DNA from 2 places in the Neptuniibacter sp. QD37_11 genome. Region 2 is predicted to be linked to the other one. Evidence: predicted binding sites of a transcription regulator. Region 2 holds the regulator's gene; the other holds the start of a gene.
What was found. Region 2 encodes sigma-54, which starts transcription at its own class of promoters, with help from an activator protein. Its sites were predicted from a motif close to TGGCACNNNNNTTGCTNT; they were not measured.
Positions count from the first base shown of each region.

Region 1 (4,215 bases), 1.2 Mb from region 2:
CCGCTTTCGCCTGTACGGATACGGATTACCTGCTCTAGAGGAGAGATAAAGATCTTACCGTCACCGATTTTGCCAGTATTCGCAGTTTTGCTGATCGCTTCAATCACTTGATCAACCATGTCTGTGTCTACAGCAATTTCAATTTTCACTTTTGGAAGGAAATCAACCACATACTCTGCACCGCGGTACAATTCAGTATGGCCTTTCTGACGACCGAAGCCTTTTACTTCAGTAACGGTAACGCCTTGGATACCAATTTCAGAAAGCGCTTCACGGACATCATCCAGTTTAAACGGTTTAATCACCGCAGTGACCAGTTTCATAATGCTATTCCTCAGTTGGGCTTGCTCATTCTATGGCCTGACGACCAAGCAGCAAATGTAACTATAGTGAATTATGCGTCTTAGTATACCTAGATAATTGCAAGATGGTATATGAACAGCGTATCAGATCAATCTCTTACAGAGCACTAGTGACGCAAAAAGGGCGCTTAGCGCCCTTTTACTGTTTTAGATCAATCTTACTTGCCAGATGTAAACTCTGGGTAAGCTTCCATACCACACTCAGAGATATCCACGCCTTCGTACTCTTCTTCTTCCGATACGCGTACACCCATGATTGCTTTAAGAGCTAACCAAACACCTAGGCTTGTAGCGAATACCCAAGCGAAGATAGTTAGTGCGCCGATGATCTGACCAGAGAAAGTAGAATCGCCGTTTGTTACTGGTACTAGTAGCAGACCTAGAAGACCTACAACACCGTGAACAGAGATAGCACCTACTGGATCATCAATTTTTAGTTTATCTAGCGTTAGGATGCTGAATACAACCAGCGTACCACCTAGTGCACCGAACAGAGTCGCTTGCAGTGCAGTTGGAGTAGATGGCTCAGCCGTGATAGCAACTAGACCCGCTAGTGCACCGTTAAGCGCCATTGTTAGGTCTGCTTTACCGAATAGTAGGCGAGCTACGATCAGTGCCGCGATCACACCACCTGCAGCAGCAGCGTTAGTGTTCATGAATACAACAGCAACAGCGTTAGAGTTCTCTACATCAGATGATGCTAGTACAGAACCACCGTTGAAGCCGAACCAACCCATCCATAGAATGAACGTACCTAGTGTAGCTAAAGGTAGGTTTGCACCTGGAATAGCGTTTACAGCACCGCTTTTTGAGTATTTACCTTTACGAGCACCTAGTACTAGAACACCTGCTAGGGCTGCAGCAGCACCTGCCATGTGTACGATACCGGAACCTGCAAAGTCAGAGAAACCAAGGTCGCCTAGGTTGTAGAAACCGAATACATCGTTACCGCCCCAAGTCCAAGAACCTTCCATTGGGTAGATAACACCTGTCATTACTACAGCGAATGCTAGGAAAGCCCATAGCTTCATACGCTCAGCAACTGCACCGGATACGATAGACATTGCTGTTGCAACGAAAACTACCTGGAAGAAGAAGTCTGCAGATGGTGCGTAAGTTGCTGGCTCTTCAGCACCTGTGAAACCGTCACCAGTGATGCCAGAAAGCATGTAGTCACCGCCGTACATGATTGCGTAACCGCAAACCAAGTACATAGTACAAGAGATCGCATATAGCGCGATGTTCTTGGTTAGGATTTCAGTTGTGTTTTTCGCACGAACTAAACCCGCTTCCAGCATGGCAAAGCCTGCTGCCATCCACATTACTAAAGCACCGCACACTAGGAAGTAGAAAGTATCTAGTGCGTATTTAAGCTGGGTAACATCACCCGCTGTTGAATTCAGTAGTTCTTCCATTGGTTTATTCCTCCAGAAGCAATCAATAAGTCAAAAAATTAAAGGGCTTCCGTACCGGTTTCACCGGTACGAATACGCACAACTTGTTCTACTGGCGTTACGAAGATCTTACCGTCGCCAATTTTGCCGGTTTGAGCTGCGCCACTAATCGCTTCTACAACTTGGTCGACAATTTCGTCAGACACTGCAGCGTCTACGCGTACTTTTGGTAGGAAGTCGACTACATATTCAGCGCCGCGGTATAGTTCAGTGTGTCCTTTCTGGCGACCAAAACCTTTAACTTCAGTCACAGTGATACCTTGTACCCCAATTTCAGAAAGGGCTTCTCGTACATCATCCAATTTAAATGGTTTGATGACAGCAGAGACCATTTTCATATTGCTATCCCCCGTAGGTAAAAATTCTGTTCAGTATGCGTTTATCGTTAAACAAACATAAATTCTGTTTGCGAAGGTTATAGCGAAGGTTGTGCCATGTTTGAATTATTCTTTAATTTCAATAGGTTATTTATGTTCTAGGTTTTTTGTAAGGTTTTCGTGCCTTCTTGTGGGGCTTCTTTAGGTGCGCTGCAATATAAGGGTGCACCAATATGGTGCGATCTTGAATGGTGCAGGTTTGTTGTTATAGTGACAGGCAATATTTAATTGTTAGGGGTAAGTGGGATGATTAATCCACAACTAATAGAAGGCTTGAGTGAACAGTTTTCGAAATTGCTGTCTGGGGAAAATAAGCTTCCTGGGCAAGATGAGTTACAGCAGCAGGTGAAAGCAGTTTTGCAGGGCACGTTTGATCGTCTGGATATTGTTAGTCGTGAAGAGTTTGATGCCCAGAAAGCCGTATTGCTGCGTACTAGGGAAAAAGTAGAAACTTTAGAGAAGCAAGTTCAGGCATTAGAAGAAGCATTACAGGATAAGTAACCATCCTCTTAATTTCGCTAGCTACGTAGGTTAAATATGGATCATTTTGAACAGCAGTTATTCCTTCGTTCGCCTCAAGCAGTGCTCGTAACGGATCAGGCCAATAATATAGTGCAGGCTAATCCTGCATTTACCGAAATTACCGGTTATAGCCTAGATGAGGTGCAGGGCGAAAATCCGCGCTTTCTTGGGGCACGGGAATTAAATGATCCATTTTATGAGGATTTATGGCTTACCGTCAGCAGCGATGGTTGCTGGCAAGGTGAGCTATGGAATAGGCATAAGGATGGCACGGTTTATCCTGCGTGGTTCAATATCATGCGTTTGGAGAACGATCAGGGCCTAGTAACAGGTTATATGGCTCAGTTCTTCAATATTAGTCATCTTAAGAAAGAGATGAATGCCATCGTGCAATCAGCTCAGTTCGATGAACTGACTCATCTTCCGAACTGGGATATGTTCCAAGATATCTTGGCGAAACGCTTAGAGCAGAGTAAAGCGCAAGGCGAGCAGTTAGCTGTGATGCTGGTGGATCTGGACCGGTTTAAATGGATCAACGATAATCTAGGCCGCAGTGTTGGCGATAACTTGCTTCAAGAAGTGGCACGCCGTTTAGGAGGGGTGGTACGCGGTGATGATGCCTTGGCACGCTTAAGTAGCGATGAGTTTGTCATGATGATTCCGCTGGCTGATGGGGTTGAATCGGCTCTTAAGGTGGCGCAGCGGGTAGTTGATCAGCTCAGTCATGGTATTTTTGTTGAGCATCGGGAGATATTTATCAGTGGTAGTGTGGGTATCTCTGTCTATCCGGAGCATGCTGAGCGCCCGAAAGATTTGGTGAAAAAAGCTGATGTTGCGATGTACGCAGCGAAGCAGGGTGGACGCAATACGTTCCGAGTTTACAGTGAGTTAATGGAACGTAGTAAAGGACCACAAATTTTACGAGAAGAAGATCTAACCCAAGCGATCGTTAGTGGTGCTATTCAGATGACTTATCTGCCGGTTTATAGCATCTATAGCCACCAAGTGGTTGCTGTTCATGCACGACCAAGTTGGACTCATCCAGAATTAGGGCAGATTCCCTTAGCTGATTTCTCTGCTCTATTACAAAGCCCTGAATCCTTGCAACGTTATGAGCAGTGGCTAGATCAGGAACTGCGTGGTTTAGATGTGGTATGGGAGCGTTTTCCTAAGCTTCGTTTCATCTCGTTCCGTATCGAAAGCCAGCAATTGCAAAGTAAGGAAGCGGTGCAACGCTGGGTATCTCAGCTGAGTCACTATCAGCAGCAGGGCCGTTATATGGTTGATGTTGATATTAAAACGGCGCTTGAATACGAAGGTCAGCTGTTTGATCTATTAACCAGCGAAGCGCAACTGTCCGTGAGTGGCTTTGCTTGTGAAAGCCCTATTTTGGAGCAGCTTCAAGAGATTCAACCTGATCTGATTAAACTGGATGCCGATCTGATTATGGCGATGGGTAATGATGAAGGTCGTCAGAAGATCGTTGATACCGTTTTAGAT
Region 1 covers NZ_CP180552.1:223,804-228,018, forward strand. The annotation lists gene glnK (P-II family nitrogen regulator) at 1-323, opposite strand, end outside; gene ACMXYT_RS00980 (ammonium transporter) at 521-1,777, opposite strand; gene ACMXYT_RS00985 (P-II family nitrogen regulator) at 1,816-2,154, opposite strand; gene ACMXYT_RS00990 (accessory factor UbiK family protein) at 2,440-2,694, shown strand; gene ACMXYT_RS00995 (diguanylate cyclase domain-containing protein) at 2,731-4,215, shown strand, end outside.
Region 1: the regulator sigma-54 is predicted to act here: its motif matches at 2,234-2,251, upstream of ACMXYT_RS00985 (P-II family nitrogen regulator).

Region 2 (4,215 bases):
CGCTAAAGGCGCACCCGCTCACTTCCGCCAACAACAAGAAGTGAATGGTGACTTCAGTGATGCTTGGGGTAAACACATGGTGTATATGGTTAACAAAAAGAAATTAACCATTACGCAAAGTGCCAAAGTAGTACAAGGCAAAGACACCTTTACTGGCAATAAAATTGTTTATGACCTAGACAAATCAATTGTGGATGCTTTTGGTGCAACATCAAAAGACGCTAAAGAAAAAGGCCGTGTAAACATGGTCATTCAGCCCACTAAGAAGAAATAAGGCCTGCTGTAATGAGCTTATTGGAAGCGCGAAATTTAGCTAAGCGCTACAAAGGAAGAGAAGTAGTAAAAGACGTCTCACTTAAAATTAATAGCGGTGAGATTGTTGGGCTTCTCGGCCCCAATGGTGCAGGCAAAACCACCTGTTTTTATATGATAGTCGGTCTTGTACAAGCAGACCGTGGCCAAGTTAAAATTAAAGATCAAGATATCACAGCCCTTCCTATGCACGGGCGTGCTCGTGAAGGCATTGGTTACCTGCCTCAAGAAGCCTCAATTTTTCGCAAACTATCTGTACAAGACAACTTGCTCGCGATACTAGAAACACGAAAAGATTTAGATAAACAAGCTATCAAGTCCAAAATGAATGAGCTTCTGGAAGAATTTCACATCACTCATATTCGCGATAGCCTTGGCATGAGCCTATCTGGCGGTGAACGACGTAGGGTTGAAATTGCCAGAGCCTTAGCAACCGAACCTGAATTTGTGCTTTTAGATGAACCTTTTGCTGGTGTTGACCCTATTTCAGTCAATGACATCAAACAAACGATTCGTCACCTTCAGTCCAAAGGTATCGGCATTTTGATTACTGATCACAATGTCAGAGAAACACTGGATATCTGCGAAAGTGCCTATATTGTCAGTGAAGGCACTATACTTGCCAATGGTAAGCCTGATGACATTATGAATAATGAAGCAGTGCGCGATGCGTATCTCGGTGATCAATTCACCTTATAAACCCATAGATAATAACTAGATGATTGTAGCCTCTGGAGTTAGTGCCGCCGTATTATGAAACAAGCGCTTCATTTAAAAATTGGGCAACAGCTCACAATGACACCACAATTGCAGCAAGCGATTCGCCTGCTGCAATTATCTACACTGGATCTTCAACAAGAGATTCAGGAGGCACTTGAAAGCAATCCTATGCTGGATGTATCTGAGGATGACAACACTACTGATGTACCATCTAATGAACAGGATAACAACCTAGAAACACATCAAAGCGCTGCTGCCGAAGAATTAGAGAATAACACTTCAGCAGAACAGGACTTCGACGACACACCTGCGGCTGAAGATAATTGGAATGAGAGCATTCCTGAAGAGCTATCTACTGACAGTAACTGGGAAGACACCTATCAATCTTCCACACCAACGTTAAGTAAAGAAGATCTTGATTCGTTTGAATCAAATGACACGGCAGAAGAAACCTTACAAGATCACCTTCACTGGCAACTAAACTTGACGCCTATGAGCGATCTGGATCGACTCATTGCGACCAACATTATTGATGGCATTAATCCGGATGGTTATTTAACTGTTCCTCTTGAAGAGATTCATGAGCACTTTTTGGAACAAAATTCCGATGAGAGTGACGAAGTTGAACTTGATGAAATAGAAGCCGTACTGCATCGTATTCAACAATTTGATCCGGCCGGTATTGCTTGTCGAGACCTTAGTGAATGCTTAGCTATACAGCTTCGCCAACTTCCATCTGATACACCGTGGCGTAATGAGGCCATTAAAGTGGTCAATCAATACATCAAGCTTCTAGGCACCCACGACTATCGTCAATTAATGCGCAAGACGCGCCTAAAAGAGCCACAGCTACAACAAGTTATTCAGCTCATTCAAAGCCTCAACCCTAAACCTGGCGCTAGCATAAGCCAGACCGCTGCAGAATATGTCATCCCAGATGTCATCGTAACAAAACAACGCGGTGTTTGGACTGTTAACCTAAATCCAGAAGTTTCGCCTAAACTTAGAATAAACTCCGGTTATGCAGGTTTAGTAAAGCGTGCAGATAACAGTTTGGATAACACCTATCTGAAAAACCATCTTCAAGAAGCACGTTGGTTTATTAAAAGCCTACAAAGCCGTAATGAAACCCTATTAAAAGTGTCGAATGAGATCGTTAAACGACAATCTGGTTTTCTAGATCATGGCGAAGAAGGCATGAAACCTATGGTATTACACGATATTGCTGAAGCAGTAGAGATGCATGAATCAACTATCTCTCGTGTAACAACGCAAAAGTTTATGCACACACCACGCGGTATTTTTGAATTGAAATACTTCTTCTCCAGCCATGTCAGTACAGCTACAGGCGGAGCAGCATCTTCAACAGCAATCCGCGCCCTAATTAAAAAGATGGTTGCAGCAGAGAACACAGCTAAACCTTTGAGCGATAACAAAATCGCGCAGTTCCTCGATGAACAAGGATTCAAAGTTGCTAGGCGCACCATTGCAAAATATCGTGAAGCAATGGGAATTCCACCTTCTAATGAGAGAAAGCGTCTGGTTTAATAAAGAGATAATAAATAAGGACGGCGGCAAAACGCCTCCACTCAAGTAGGAGAGACCTATGCAGATTAATATTACTGGACATCATGTTGAACTGACTGATTCAATGCAAAACTACGTCCTAGAAAAAATGCAGAAAATTGAGCGTCACTTCGATAACATCACCAATGTTCAAGTAACACTAAGCATCGAAAAACAGCGCCAGAAAGCAGATGCAGAGATGCATGTCTCCGGCGCCCAACTGTTCGCAACTCACGAACACGATGATATGTATGCTGCAATTGACGGCCTGACTGACAAGCTAGACCGCCAAGTTATAAAACATAAAGAAAAACTCAAAAACCACAAATAGGCCTCCGCTACAACGTATTATGCTGGTCCATGAACTATTAACCCCCTCAAGCACCCTATGTGGTCTTGAGGGGAGCAGTAAAAAACGAATTCTGGAAAAAGCATCTGAAATTATTTCAGAGCAAAACCCTAACCTAGAAGCATCTTGTATCTTCAACGGCTTACACGGCCGCGAGAAATTAGGTAGTACTGGCATAGGCGATGGCATAGCTATACCCCATTGCAGACTAGCTGACTGCAGCGATGCCAAAGGCTACTTAATCAAATTAGCTCAACCAATTGATTTCGACGCTATAGATAGCAAACCGGTAGATCTTTTGTTTGTTCTTTTGGTACCAGAAGATGCTACATCTGAACACTTACAAACTCTTGCCGCGATTGCTGAGTTATTCAGCCAAGAAAGCGTGCGAGAACAGCTGAGAAGTGTTGCAGATAACGAAGCGCTCTATCAGGCAATTTGCCAACTTAGTTCATAGGATGTGAAATGAAGCTTGTAGTGATAAGCGGTCGATCCGGTTCCGGCAAAAGTACGGCTCTACAAGCTCTAGAAGATATAGGCTTCTATTGCATAGACAACCTCCCAGCATTATTGCTACCTGATTTAGTCCAGCAAATGAGTAGTGAACCTAGTCACCCGGATCGCATAGCGGTCAGCATTGATGCACGCAATCTACTCAGCAACCTTTCCAAATTCCCTCAAATTTTGCTTAACCTTCGCCAAGAACGATGGGCAGAATATGAAGTAATTTTTCTCGATTCATCTGAAGCTACGCTATTAAAAAGATACAGTTCAACCCGAAGAAAACACCCGCTTTCAGATGAACATAAGAATCTACAGCAGTCGATCCAATCCGAATCAGAGCTACTTGAACCCATTGCTAGCCTTGCGGATATCAGGATAGACACGACACGCCTCTCCCTTTATGACCTAAGGGATACAGTTAAACTCCGCGTAGCTAAACGAAAAGAGCAGACGCTTTCAGTTCAATTTGAGTCCTTCGGCTTTAAACATGGGGTACCTCTAGATGTCGATTTCGTATACGACGTCCGTGCGCTACCTAATCCCCATTGGATACCTGAACTAAGAAGATTTACGGGACAAGAGCAACCAGTCGAAGAGTTTCTGAACAATTCTCCTGAAGTTAACGAGATGATCAGCGACATTACAGAATTTCTATCTCGCTGGCTGCCCCGCTTTGCCGAAAACAATCGCAGCTATATAACAATTGGAATTGGATGCACTGGAGGTCAACATCGCTCTGTGTATATAAGCGAACGTCTGGCTTC
Region 2 covers NZ_CP180552.1:2,649,338-2,653,552, forward strand. The annotation lists gene lptA (lipopolysaccharide transport periplasmic protein LptA) at 1-274, shown strand, start outside; gene lptB (LPS export ABC transporter ATP-binding protein) at 286-1,011, shown strand; gene ACMXYT_RS12320 (RNA polymerase factor sigma-54) at 1,066-2,580, shown strand; gene hpf (ribosome hibernation-promoting factor, HPF/YfiA family) at 2,639-2,929, shown strand; gene ptsN (PTS IIA-like nitrogen regulatory protein PtsN) at 2,946-3,404, shown strand; gene rapZ (RNase adapter RapZ) at 3,413-4,215, shown strand, end outside.